One region of the Thalassobacillus sp. C254 genome, then DNA from elsewhere that is predicted to be linked to it. Evidence: riboswitches for the same ligand, from Rfam matches in the RefSeq annotation. Region 1 holds a riboswitch; the other holds the start of a gene.
The links. A riboswitch is a leader RNA that binds a small molecule or an ion and turns the genes downstream of it on or off. The one in region 1 is predicted to bind magnesium.
Positions count from the first base shown of each region.

Region 1 (9,128 bases):
TATTATTTTAACGTTCTTTTGGGCTTGCTTTTTTCCTTCAGGGTGTTCATATAGGGTTTTTGCCGGCTGGGGAAGCCATGGGGGCAATTCTCGGCGAGCTGCCAAACAGGTGGATATTGATTCCAGTCGGGTTTGTACTGGGTTTTGTGGCTACCTTTGCTGAGCCTGCCGTACGAATTCTAAACCACGAAGTAGAAAAGGTATCAGGCGGGTACATTTCCCAAAGAGTGTTATTGTTTACTTTGTCAATTGGAGTAGGTATATCAATTGCCCTGTCCATGGTTAGAATTCTGGTTGGAATACCCTTGTGGTATTTTATTATTCCTGGCTACCTGGCTGCTCTGGTTATGATGAGGTTTTCCTCAAGAACTTTTACATCTGTCGCTTTTGATTCTGGCGGGGTGGCCACTGGTCCAATGACAGTAACATTTATTCTCGCGATGGCCGTAGGAATCGCCGGGACAGTGGAAGGGAGAGATCCTTTGCTGGATGGATTTGGTATGATTGCGATGGTAGCCCTTGCTCCAATTTTAGCTGTTTTAACATTAGGCCTACTTTATGGACGTGAGGAGAAGAAAAATGAAGATGACATTAAATCTGAGGCATAAATTAGTCGTTTCGATTCTGAAAAAAGGTTATGCAAGAAAAGTAGTAAAGGCTGCCAAGGAAGCGGGAGCTGAGGGTGCGACCATATTATTTGCAAGAGGAACCGGTATCCATGAAAAGAATAATATTCTGGGCATTACTAATGAACCTGAGAAAGAGGTCGTCCTTATACTGATAGAAGACGAGAAGGAAGAAGAAACATTAAACAGGATTGTGCCTGCAGGAAAACTGGATCGCCCTGGATATGGAATTAGCTTTGTTCTTCCAACAAAGGGCATAGGCGGTATTGTACATTTGATGGATAAGCTTCAGGATGGACAAAAGAATCCGGAAAGGGAGGGAGAGAGGATAGTGAATGAAGATACTGGAAAAGAGTATTTAGAAAGCTCTATTCATTACGATCTGATTGTCAGTATTGTTAATAAGGGGCAATCAGAAAAAGTAGTAGATGCTTCCTGGGAGGCAGGCGCAGAAGGCGGGACCATCTTAAACGGCAGGGGAACAGGTATTCATGAAAAAGCAAAGCTCTTTTCAATCCCAATCGAACCAGAAAAAGAAGTCATCTTAACACTGATCGACCGGAACAAGACTGAGCAGGTTCTTACGGCAATTACAGAAAAAGCAGAACTTGATAAGCCGGGAAAGGGAATTGCCTTTGTCCTGGGAGTGGACAAGACCGTAGGTATTAATCACATTCTGAATAAGATGGTTAATGAAAAATTTAAATCAGATAAGAAGATGAAAGCAAAGAAAAACACTAAATAATACATCCTAAATAATCCCATCCTCTGACAAAGGTCGAAATAAGGTTTAAGGTTTTCTCTTCACAGGAAGAAGAAAAAGAGCAAGCCTTTTGGCAGACATGTTTTCAGGGGGAAGAAGCCATGGCTATTGATGCGATTATTACAGGACTGGTGTTTATCACGATTCACCTTTTAGCAAATAATATATTGCCTGTTGCCAGGGTAAGGCAGTTAAAGTGGCTTTCGTTTTCCGGCGGAGTTGCTTGTGCCTATGTATTTGTTTATATTCTGCCTGCTTTGCATGAGGAACAGCAGGATTTTGGCGCCCAGACCACTGAAGAATTTGTTATGGAGTCGGAGCTCTATTTCTTTGGTTTGCTGGGCCTTTTGATGTTTTACGGCATGCAAAAAGCTGTGGATGCTCGTAATGAGAAGCAGGGTGAAAAAGGGAAGTCAGGTTCCTTTTTCTGGGTACAGGTTATATTCTTTTCTATCTATAATTTTATGATCGCCTATATCGTTATTGCCACTGAGGTGGAAGGCATTCAAGCTGTCTTCTATTCTACAGCGATTGGGCTTCATTTTATGGCCATCGCACATGATTTATGGCGAGAAGATAAGGAACGTTACAATCGGACAGGACGTTTTGTTCTGGCTGGAGGCATTATAGCAGGATGGATCATGGGTATGATGGTAACCCTTTCTTCTTTTGTTCTTTCTATCATCTTTGCTTTTGTATCTGGGGCAATTATATTAAACGTCCTCAAGAATGAGCTCCCATCGGAAAGAAACGCTCATTTTCCAACGTTTGCCCTTGGGGCTATGTCGTACACACTGTTTGTTATGGGAATTAAATTTTTCTTTGAATGGTAGATGTCACTGTTTTATTGGAAGGAGCTTCTCGTAATGAGAAGCTTCTTGATAATGTTTGTCTGGACGTGTTGAAGGTTAGATAAGAAAGAGAACACTTGAAAAGGAGGCAGCGTAAGGTGGGTAAAAAGTCAGATGGGAATTTAACAGGCATGGTCTTCATTGTTTCTGCTGCAGTTGTGACCCTTATCACCTTGTGGGGATTTATTTGGCCTGAGCATATGGAGATGAACATGGCTTCCGCTTTGGAAGTAGTGATAGATACATTTGGATGGTTTTACGTAATGGCAACCGCTGTACTCGTTTTTTTCTGTTTTTATCTAGGGCTCGGCCCCTATCGTTATGTTAAGCTTGGAAAAAAAGACGATGAGCCTGAGTATTCTTACTATACATGGATCGGAATGTTATTTGCAGCTGGTATGGGTGTGGGTCTTGTGTTTTGGGGTGTGGCTGAACCAATGTCTCATTTTGTAAATCCTCCTGAAGGAGTTGAGCCGGGGACACAGCATGCTGCCGAGACGGGTCTTCTTTATGGGGTGTTTCATTGGGGGATTCACCCTTGGTCTATATACGCAACAGTGGCACTGGCACTGGCTATTGCCAAGTTTAGAAAAAACCTCCCTGGCTTAATTAGTTCAGCCTTCTATCCTATTCTAGGGGAGAAAGTAAAAGGACCTATCGGAAAATGGATAGATATTATTGCGGTAGTAAGTACAGTAATAGGGATTGCTACCTCTCTTGGTCTGAGTACAATGCAGGTGGGAGGAGGCCTGTCTCAGGTTATAGGGCTGGAGAATGACAACTTTCTGCAAATGAGTATCATTGCCATCATTACCCTTGTGTTTTTAACATCTGTACTTACCGGCATCAATAAAGGAATGAAATACCTGAGTATAGGAAATCTCACCCTTGCCGGCATTTTAATGGTGACCGTAATTATTGTAGGTCCCACTCTATTTATTATGGAACATTTTACAATGACGGTCGGTTCGTATATAAGTAACTTTGTTTCTTTGTCCTTTTTTACCACCCCTTACACAGACAATGAGTGGGTAGGCGAATGGACTTTTTTCTATTGGGCTTGGCTTATTTCCTGGAGTCCTTTTGTTGGTACGTTTATAGCTAGAGTGTCAAAAGGAAGGACAGTTCAGGAATTCATATTCGGGGTATTATTAGTACCTACAGCAGTCTCTGCTCTGTGGTTTGTAGCTTTTGGAGGAACAGGACTTCACCTTGACATTACCATGGGTGCGGGTTTATCTCAGCTTATCAGTGAGGAGCCGGAAGCGGGACTGTTTATTGTCCTGGAAACCTTGCCTCTAGGTTTTCTGTTAAGTGTTGCTGCATTGATATTAATTACAATCTTTTTTATTACATCTGCAAATTCAGCAACCTATGTACTTGGTGTATTTTCTTCACGTGGAAATCTGGAACCGGCAAACACAATTCTTGTCGTGTGGGGATTATTGATTTCAGCGATCGCTGCAGCCTTACTGCTAAGTGGAGGCATTGAAGGGTTACAAGCAATTGCAATTACCATCGCTCTTCCCTTTACTGTGATTTTGTTAGTAATGGTTTTCGCTATCCATCGATCTTTGAAAGAGGGTTATCAACAAGAGCCTATTGGTGTGAAAAAGGAAGAAGAATAAGAACTTCTCTGTTTGTTCCCCGTTTTCTTTTCCTGGTCCTGGGGAAATAACACTACAGATTGCTTTCCTTGGAGGGACTAAAAGTGGAAAAAATGTACATTAATGGTAACTTTGTAGAAAGTAAAACCCATGAATATATTGATGTAGAAAATCCGGCCACTGAAGAAATTTTGGGAAGGTTCCTAACGGAAACGAATATGATGTGGAAGAAGCTGTTAAGGCGGCGTCTCGGGCACAAAGAGAGTGGGGAAAACGCCCGGCAATAGAAAGGGGGAAGTACTTACTTTTTATTGCTGACAGGCTTGAAGAAAGAAAAGAGGAGTTTGCTCAGCTCCTCACTAAGGAACAAGGAAAAACACTGCCACTTGCCCGCGATGAAATGGATATTACAATTGAATACTTCCGGTACATGGCCGGATGGGCTAGACGATACGAAGGTGATGTCATTAATAGTGACCGCCAAAATGAAAATATTATTTTGTTAAAGAAACCAATTGGAGTGGTTGCAGGAGTCGTACCGTGGAATTTCCCGATGTTTGTGTTGGCAAGAAAGGTTGCTCCTGCCTTGATAACCGGGTGTTCCATTATCATTAAGCCGAGTCAGCAAACCCCGTTAACCGCTGTTAAATTTTCAGAGGTTATTCATGAATCAGAGCTGCCTCCAGGGATCTTTCAATTAGTTACTGGAACCGGTTCTTCTGTTGGCACTCCTCTGGCTTCACACAAGAAAGTAAGCATGATTTCTTTAACAGGCAGTACTCCAGCTGGTTCAAAAGTAATGGAGGCTGCCGCGCGGAACGTAACAAAAGTAAATCTCGAGCTTGGGGGAAAAGCTCCAGCTATCGTCAGTAAGTATGCTGACCTGGATCTTGCTGCAGAAAAAATAATTGAATCACGCATTATTAACTCCGGACAAGTGTGCACGAATGCTGAGCGAGTTTATGTGCAGGAAGAAGTAGCAGATGAATTTATTGATAAAATTGTAACAAAAGCAAAGGAAATACGTTACGGGAATCCCCTGGTTAAGGAAGACATCGAAATGGGGCCGCTTGTAAGTAAGAATCAGCTGGATTCTGTTTCGGAAGCTGTGGAAAAAGCAAAAGCAGCCGGTGCTAAAGTGCTGGCAGGCGGACAGAGAGCAGACACAGAAAAGGGTTATTTCTTTGAACCAACGATATTAACCAATGTAGGCCAAGAAATGGATATCATGCAGGAAGAAATTTTTGGTCCGGTTCTTCCTATTACGACGTATCATTCTTTTTCAGAAGCTATCGTCATGGCAAATGATTCAGAATACGGCCTTTCATCTTCTATCTTTACAGAAAATTATCATGAAGTGATGCAGGGTGTTAATGAATTGGAATTTGGTGAAGTCTTTGTGAATCGGGAGAATTTTGAAGCGTTGCAAGGATTTCATGCTGGCTGGAGAAAATCAGGAATAGGCGGAGCTGATGGAAAACGTGGATTAGAAGAATTTCTTATTACTACCGTAGCGTATATGGAATACGAACGATAAGTAAACGATCAAGAAAAAGACATCTAGCGAAAGAGAATCTTTGCAAATTGCAGAAAATGCATTGACAGGTTTCTGAAATCAGCGTATATTCATGTTTGTGTTGGAAAAACGTAATATTTCTCGTTAGGTGAGGCTCCTGTACGGAGAGACGCTGCTGCCCAAAAATGTCCAAAGACGCCAATGGGTCAACAGGAACCATCGATATAAGGTGGTTTTTAATGCAGCTGGCATAGCCTATGCCGTACAGTGCTAAAGCTCTACGAATGGGTAGCATGTTCTGTTTTGAGCATCTTTGTGCTGATTTAATAAGCGCTCTCCATTTGTGGAGGGCGCTTTTTTTACTCAGTTAAAGAAGACGTTTCAGAAAAATTTTAGGAGGTGAGGGAATTTTATGGACAGCAGTCCGGATTCCAGTTTTAGGTGCAGTGTAGTATATAAGGCTTTTAAGTCAGTGCGAGGATCGATTCCCTCATTTTGGATACTTTTAAAAACAAAGTAAATTAATGAATCAGGGACTCTATCCTCTTTTAAGAAGGAGGGAGAGCAATGGTTAAGTTAAATGATCATACCAGAGAAGAGTATATGAATAATATACTCGATATTTTGGAAAACAAAGCCATTGAGCAATTTAGAAATGCTTTTTTAGAGCTTCATCCAGCTGATCAGGTGGATCTTTTCAGCCGCCTGGATCAAGAAAAAAGAGCTCGTGTCTATGAATACCTAAGCCCCGAAGAATTTGCAGCTATCTTTGAAGGGCTGGAAGTAAATGATCAAAAAGAGATCGCCCTGGAGCTGGATAAAGAATATGCTGCAGAGATGTTTAACAACATGTACGCAGATGATGTAGCAGATTTTCTCGGTGAACTGCAGGAGGATAAAGTATCTGCTATATTAAAAGCAATGGATAAAGAGGATGCCCAGGATGTTAAAGAGCTTATGGCTTATGAGGAAGGTACAGCCGGGGCCATTATGACCAAAGAGTTTATCTCTATTAAGGCTACTGATACAGTGGCAGATGTGATCGAATTACTACGAAGAGAAGGACCCGATGCAGAAACAGTTTACTACTTATATGTAACTGACGAGTATAATAAATTGGCAGGTGTTGTTTCTCTTCGTGATCTGATTATTGCAGCAACGGATGAACCGATTATAAATATCATCAGTACGCGAGTGGTCTCAGTGCATGAGAACACTGATCAGGAAGAGGTGGCCAACCTTATCCAGAAATATGACTTCCTGGCAGCACCAGTGGTAACAAGTACAAATGAACTTGTGGGGATTGTAACTGTTGATGATGTTATTGATGTTATTGAAGAAGAAGCAACCGAAGATCTTGGGGAATTCTCTGCTTCAAGAGGGGCAACAGACGTAAATGTTACAGCTTTCGAAGCAGCTAAAAAGAGGTCACCCTGGATTATTCTGCTGATGTTTTTTGGTATGATAACTGCTGGAGTGATTGGCCAGTTTGAGGAAACATTAGAAGCAATTGTAATACTATCGGCTTTTATCCCGTTAATTATGGATTCAGCTGGTAATACGGGAACTCAATCACTAGCCGTTGTGGTCCGTGGTCTTGCGACAGGTTCTTTAGAGAAGAAGGGTCTTTTTAAAATCCTTCGAAGAGAGCTTGGCACTGATGATGATTGGTTTAGCATGTGCGATCGTACTCATGGGCTTGATCCCTATTTTATATGATGGCAACATCTTATTAGCCTTTATAGTCGGAACTTCTATTTTCCTTTCTTTAACCATATCTACAGTTATAGGGGCAACGGTTCCATTGATTATTAATAAATTAAAGCTTGATCCTGCTATCGCTTCTGGTCCTTTCATTACAACAGTAAATGATATACTTGGACTGCTGATTTACTTCAGCATAGCAACTTCTCTTCTTCAGTATTTATAAATATGGCTACGAATTGTGAAAAGCGTGAGCCGGAGATTCTTACAATGAATCTCCGGCTTTTTTCATTCCAAACATGCAAAAAAACGTAAATGCTGGATAGATTTATTGGTTTTTGTGTAAAAATGGCTAATAGTTCAAAATCTTTATTTACAAAGGGTTTTTTTGTCAAGTAGAATGAGAGTAAGAGTAAAGGGGGCGATTCTTTTGTTCGTAAGGAATCAATTTTCAAACGAAGGCATGGAAAGTTGGAAAATTGCTGTTCAGGAAGCTGTCAATAACGTTGTGGCTGAGTCATTGCTTCTTGCTCCTGACCAACGCACGGAGATCCAGCTGTTAGACATCATGAAAAAGCATTGGAGAGATAAGGTTTCTCCTCTGTGGTTTACTAGTGATACCCTTTACTATTTATGGCTCATCCATGCTGCGAACCACCTCCTTCCTCGCATTGAAAATGAAGATGGTTACCTGGCCGGATATGTACAATATAAAGAGTTTCCGAGAGCTCTTTCTACGAAACATTTGACAGTGCCTCTTGTACGAGAGCAGCGGCTGCTGAAAGGGTATTTGTTTGAAAAAGAGGCCAAGGTTAAAATTCAGATTGCAGAGGCAGTTTCGGAAATGATGATACACAGCGAGTCCTCTTCTCCTAGTCATATTGCTATTTTTAGTATAGAAGCGGGAAAGTGGTCAATTTATAGAATGAATAAAAGAAAAGTATATTAAAAGCCTGCTCATTCGTTTAGAGAGCAGGCTTTTTATAGTTGCTTAGCAGACAATATAGAGTTAACCAGGTGGCGAGGAGAAAATCTCCTGTCGTAAGAACGGATTTTGTCTTGCCTTTATGAAAAAGCAGGCGGGTAATCTCCTTGGAGGATAAACCTTGATAGTGGTAATAAAGTGTTTCTTCCTGCAGCCACTCCAAGAACTCTTTTTTCTTTTCCAATGCTTCTCTTCCTTTAGGTACAATGCCAGCGTGCCCGCAGAATACGTTGCCTACCTTTAATGCGAGGACTTTTTCAAGGGACGCAATCATATCAGGAACTGATTCTTCCTTCATTCCATATTTTAAATGAGTTCCCAGAAATAAATCACCGGTATAGAGATGAGTGGTGTCAGGATCATATAAAACATAATGGTCAAACGAATGTCCTGGTGTATAAATGACTTCAAATGTTTTTGAATCAATCTGCAAGTGTTTATCAGCTGCTTCTCCATCGAAGAAGCTGTGAGGATTTCCCCACATTGCTTTACGGTAAAAGGGAAGGTCAAAGCCCTTTTTCAACTCAGCTTTTGTCTGCTCACCCATGTAAACAGAAGCTCCAGTTGCTTCTGCCAGACTCTTTATATTGCCGGAATGGTCTTCATGATGATGGGTTAGGAAGATGCCGGAGGGCCTGACAGCCTGAGCAAGCTGAAAGGCTGCCTCAGACGCGCAGGGAGGCCCTGAATCCACCATTAAGCCGGGGGGAGCGTACAGGTAAAAGTGAAAAACTTGCCCGAACAACTCCACTCTGCCTTGTATATAGTAAATGTCTTTATATTTTTTTAAAGAGGTGGATACTTTTCTAAACATTCTAAAAGACCTTCTTCCAATAATAACTTTTCTTTAAGCTCTATAAATACAAGCGGTGGCAGGAAACATGACGCTCTCCAAAAAGATATGGGGCAACACACTTGGCAGTCAAAGCAGATTGTTGGAATGCAAAAGAACCTTTAAAAGGCAGTTAACATAAATAAAGATGATAGATAACCAGCTAAAAATAAAATAATGCTCCCGCCTATAGAGAAAAGTACATAGAAAGCTGCCTGCTTTTTCTTCTTCTTGTATAGAAGGT
Region 1 covers NZ_BAXQ01000001.1:221,449-230,576, reverse strand. The annotation lists partial or broken gene JCM19033_RS01315 (DUF1538 domain-containing protein) at 1-608, shown strand, start outside; gene JCM19033_RS01310 (P-II family nitrogen regulator) at 580-1,371, shown strand; gene JCM19033_RS01305 (hypothetical protein) at 1,491-2,222, shown strand; gene JCM19033_RS01300 (BCCT family transporter) at 2,339-3,868, shown strand; gene JCM19033_RS26975 (hypothetical protein) at 3,952-4,134, shown strand; gene aldA (aldehyde dehydrogenase) at 4,071-5,384, shown strand; M-box (ykoK) riboswitch at 5,497-5,659, shown strand; partial or broken gene mgtE (magnesium transporter) at 5,931-7,293, shown strand; gene JCM19033_RS01285 (hypothetical protein) at 7,498-8,016, shown strand; gene JCM19033_RS01280 (MBL fold metallo-hydrolase) at 8,033-8,866, opposite strand; gene JCM19033_RS01275 (CrcB family protein) at 9,072-9,128, opposite strand, start outside.

Region 2 (5,238 bases), on a different contig from region 1:
ATGTGTCATATGCAGTGTAATAAAAAAGACAAAATGATGTCAACCTGTATTTTGAATATTGATTCTTTTAATTATTTTTTCCTATTCGTTTCGAATAAATAAACGTTTCAGGTAACCAGATTCAATTTCCTACTCCCTCTTACACTTAATAAAACAGCTAAAAGCAGAGCCGGCAACAGTAATTCATAATAGCTGATCATTCCCTCCTGATACGGCGCTAACAGAATGGAGATTATAAGCAAAAGAGCTACAACGATCGCTGACGATTTTACTAAAAGACCTACTATTAAAGTCGCCCCTACAATAATTTCAATAATTCCGGTCAAGTTTCCTAAAAACACAGGAATGCCTGCTTCTTCAAAGGTTTGATTGGCCTGGGAAATATCGGTCACTTTAATTATTCCATGAAGAGCTATAAATCCCCCAAGCAATATACGCAGCAAAAAAGGATCCATTCTGTCCCTTGTTCAATCAGTCTTTTCATTTTTGGTCCCCCATTTCTCTACGTCCTATTCTAATAAACAAGACAGCTATAAAGGGAGGTGTTTCATTGAAAAATTTGTGACATATTCCTTAATACTTTTTATTGCTTTAAACATATGCACCTTTACTTCCTGTATTTCCCTCACACCCTCTAACATTCTTCTTTTTCTGTTGAGAATGTTGTGTAATCACTCGAAGCATTTTTACAAAGTCATAATAGATAACTACAAAGCAATAGGGAAGAAAATAAGTAAGCAGGGTTTTATAAATATTCCAGCCGTTTTTATACAGGAGTTTCCCTGCCATAAGAGCAGCTATTTCTGCCGTCGCAGACAAAAGTGTAAACAATGTGATCCATATCATCCTAGGCCATGCCCTTTTTTGCGCGCAATATATCATGAAACTGGCCACTACTGGAAAATAACCAAGGTTCAACGGATAAATCGTACGATACTGTTTTTCTTTAATTCGTGGCTTTAAGAGCCAGTACCGAGTTCCTTTTGTGTTGATCACAAAAGCAATCAATACACATAAGGGGATGGTAGTGGTCACCAGGTACTTGTCTTTCTGATAAAGGTAGCCACCAAACACCCAAGGAAGCAGAAAACCAAATAGTATGTTAACTGCCATATTATCATCACCTCTCTTCTCATGATTTACCAATGAAAAAGAGACGATGTATTCTTATGAGAATATCAATTTAGAATTTTTTTATTATCCTTTGTATTTCTTGTAATACGTCTGATTAATTGAGCAGCTTCCCCGCCCCCCAGGATAAACACTTTCTCTCCATAAATTATTTTTCCTTAACTCAAAAAAGATGTTGACTGTCATTTAGAGATGATGTACCTTAAACATTGTGTTCAAAAGAGAATATCTTCGTTAGGTGAGGCTCCTGTGTTGGAGATATGCTGCTGCCCAGAAATGTCCAAAGACGCCAATGGGTTGAACAGAGGTCATCGAGATAAGGTGGCATCTAATGCAGTTGGATGAATCCTATCCGCACAGTGTCAAAGCTCTACGAATGGAGAAAACAGATGACCGTGCTTCTTTTGAAAGAAACCAGCGAGCTTCTTTGTGTTGACAAAAACACCTTCATTCGTGAAGGTGTTTTTTATGCACTGTTAGGAAATTTTATCAAAGAAAGGATGGTGGTGGATGAAATGGAAGATCCTTCATCGAGTTGTATCATAAATCATTTGACAATAAATCGAAGACAGACATGGTTACGCGCACACTGCCACCTTTCATATGTCAAACAAAGGTGGCCATGAACTACATACTTAGGAGGTAATTTTCATGGCTCGTACAGAATCAGATCTACAAGCTCAAAAAGAAATGACTCTTTTTCATGAAGCAGAAAGGAAAAAGAGTAATATATTAGTAAACGGAAGCATGTTGCAGATTTGGAAATCAAGACTCCCTTATTTAATTATTACGTTGATTGGCGGTATGACAGCGGGCGCCGTTATCGGGGCATTTGAGGATGCCTTAGAAGCTGTTGTACTGCTCGCCATCTTTATTCCTGTCATCATGGATATGGGCGGGAATGCAGGCACACAATCCTCCACGATTTTCACCCGAGCTTTTGTGTTGGGACAAATTGACTTTAAAAAATATCGCAAACATCTGGCAAAAGAAACGTTAGTGGGTGCTTCCATGGGGGCTCTCTTAGGGACGGCAGCATTCTTCATCGCCATGCTGTGGCAAGGAATACCTGAATTAGGATTAGTGGTAGGATTATCTTTATTCTTTACCGTGACAATTGCGACGGCCTTAGGTTTTTTGATTCCATTCCTTCTCATTAAGCTTGGACTGGATCAAGCAGCTGGTTCCGATCCATTTATCACAACAATTAAAGACATTTCTGGTCTTTTAATCTACTTTACTCTCGCTCAACAGCTTTTGTCTCATATGATGTAAGAAAATTAAATATTACTTCGTTAGGTGAGGCTCCTGTAATGGAGATACGCTGCTGCCCAGAAATGTCCAAAGACGCCAATGGGTCAACTGAAACGGTCGACATAAGGCCCTTTCTAATGCAGCTGGATAAAAGTCCTATGCCATACAGTGCTAAAGCTCTACGAATGAAGGAACAAGACAAAATCATCCCAAAAAACATGACAGCCGCCTTCCTTCCAAAGAAAGGCGGCTTTTTATCTTTACGAGATGAACAATTTTGTAGGAAAGCAGGTGGTGAAAATGGAACTGCTCATCAAACTGAGCCTTGCCCTATTATTCGGTCTTTTAATTGGGATTGACCGTCAGTTAAAACATAAGCCATTGGGATTGAAAACAAGCATGGTTATTTGTGTAGCTAGCTGTTTAATTACCATTACCTCCATCGAAGCAGCATACAATTTCCCTAAAATGGAACATATGATGATGGATCCTATGCGTCTGGCTGCTCAAATTGTAAGTGGGGTCGGCTTCTTAGGAGCTGGAGTCATTTTACGTAGGAACAATGATGTGATCTCCGGGCTAACCACAGCTGCGATGATTTGGGCTGCTTCTGCCCTGGGAATTGCCGTTGGTGCAGGTTTTTTTCTAGAAGCAAGCTACGCTGTTGTATTGTTAATTCTTTCAGTAAACGTTCTGCCCGCCCTGGTGAAAAGATTTGGCCCTCTGGCTCTAAGTCAGCGTGATGTAGCAGTAAAAATCGTCATGGAGCCAAACCTTAAAATGACAGAGCTACTAGAATCTATCGAAAGAAGATCTCATACATTAAAGGAAAAAAAGAACTTTGATATAAACATTCGTAATATTAAATTAAAAGATTTAGAGAATGGAAATCAACAAATAGATTTAACAATATCTGCCCCTGAGAAGCAATACACAACAGAGATTTATTATTTAATAAAAAAAATTGATCACGTTCTTACCGTTGATGTGGAGCATTTATAAAAAATATCAGTAAGGAGGGGTGCACTTATGTTGAAATTAAACTTCAAAAATAGAGAAGAGTATACTTTCTATCTCCATCTTTATTTAAAACAAGGGGAAAAAGAAAAATTCCGCCATGATTTTTTGGCTCTGCATCCTACTGATCAAAGTGAAATCCTATTTGAGTACAATGAACCAAAACGAAAACAGGCATTTCAATATCTCTCTTCAAAAGAGCTGGCAGAAATCTTTCAAGAATTAGAGCCTAGTCAGCAGAAACAAATGGTCTCTGAATTAAGTGAGGAAAATGCTTTAGAAGTTTTTGATGACTTGGCAGCTGACGACATCACGGATTTCTTTTCTGAAATTCCTGAGCACATCGCTACGTACTACTTAAATCAAATGGAACAGGAAGATGCCAATAATATTAAGCATCTCCTTTCTTATGATGAAAGAACAGCAGGTTCCATTATGACTACTGAATTTATTACGTTACAGGAAGAGGAAACAGTTTCACAAACCCTCGAAAGACTCAGCCGAGAAGGAAAAACAGCAGAAACAATCTATTATTTGTATATAGTAAACAAAAACAATGAACTGTTAGGCGTTGTATCGTTACGTGATGTAATTACTTCTGCTCCTAACCTAAAGGTTGCAGAGATTATGAAAGAACAGTTTGTTTCTGTCCACCCTTTCGCTGATCAGGAAGAAGTCAGTCAAATCATTCATGAGTATGATTTTCTCGCTGTTCCTGTGGTGAATGATGCCCGGCAGATCATGGGAATTGTAACGATTGATGATATCCTCGATATTGTAGAAGAAGAAACAACAGAAGACATTGGTGAGATGTCAGCAGTAAAAGGCGCGATTGACCTTGACGTCACCGCCTTTCACTCAGCTATGAAACGATTGCCCTGGCTACTCTTGTTAATGGTTCTTGGAATGGCTACCGCTGGACTGATTGGAACCTTTGAAGAAACGCTTGCACAACTAGCTGTACTTGCTGTATTCATCCCTCTGATTGCGGATATGGGCGGAACTACAGGAACGCAGTCCCTTGCTGTTGTGGTAAGATTACTGGCTCTTGGAGAGATTGAGAAACATACTCTCCCTCGTTTAATGAAACGTGAACTTATAGCAGGATTGATCTTGGGGAGTGTATGTGGCTTTCTTGTCATGGGGATCGTTCAAATATTTGCCTTTGGCGACCTAACGCTTGCGTTAGTTGTCAGCTTGTCCCTTTTTGGTACCATTTTTATTTCCAACCTGACAGGTACCTTGATTCCCCTTGTCATTAACCGTTTGAAAATAGACCTACGGTAGCCTCTGGTCCTTTTATTACAACGATTAATGACATTATTGGATTGTTTATATACTTTACTCTCGCCGGAGCCTTGCTTCATACTTTATAAATGCTCACTGAATCCTGAATTTCCACACAGGAGAAGGTTCCTTATTTGGAATTCTACTTGTTATAAAAAAGATCCTAGAGTAATGGAGAAAACTACCTTTTATATGATTCTATTACCCTTAACACCCATGTGAATAGGAAGACGTTCTATCGTTCACATGGGTATTTTAAATTTAAAACCTGACATTGAGTGCCCCATTGTTATTTTAATTTTAAATGAAGATCCTTCCCGCAAACGAACCCCTTTAAAGAAAATGGAATATGCATTGTTTTAACTAATGTTTAATAAAAAAACTCACCCTTGATATGCTCCCCTAAAGGTAGATTAAACAAATGTTCTGTCCATCTTTAGGTTTTTTTTCGTCGAAACCCCCATCTGCCGCTCTTTCTCGCCCTTTTGTATTTAACATGCCATAAATAAAAAAGAAATAAATAACCTATTTTATTAGTCTCGCTGTAAC
Region 2 covers NZ_BAXQ01000003.1:278,608-283,845, forward strand. The annotation lists gene JCM19033_RS05975 (DoxX family protein) at 108-455, opposite strand; gene JCM19033_RS05980 (hypothetical protein) at 592-1,113, opposite strand; M-box (ykoK) riboswitch at 1,355-1,519, shown strand; gene JCM19033_RS05990 (magnesium transporter) at 1,783-2,406, shown strand; M-box (ykoK) riboswitch at 2,416-2,582, shown strand; gene JCM19033_RS05995 (MgtC/SapB family protein) at 2,686-3,387, shown strand; partial or broken gene mgtE (magnesium transporter) at 3,415-4,778, shown strand.
Region 2: it holds a riboswitch for magnesium, as region 1 does, so the genes downstream of both, JCM19033_RS05995 (MgtC/SapB family protein) here and mgtE (magnesium transporter) in region 1, are expected to answer to the same signal.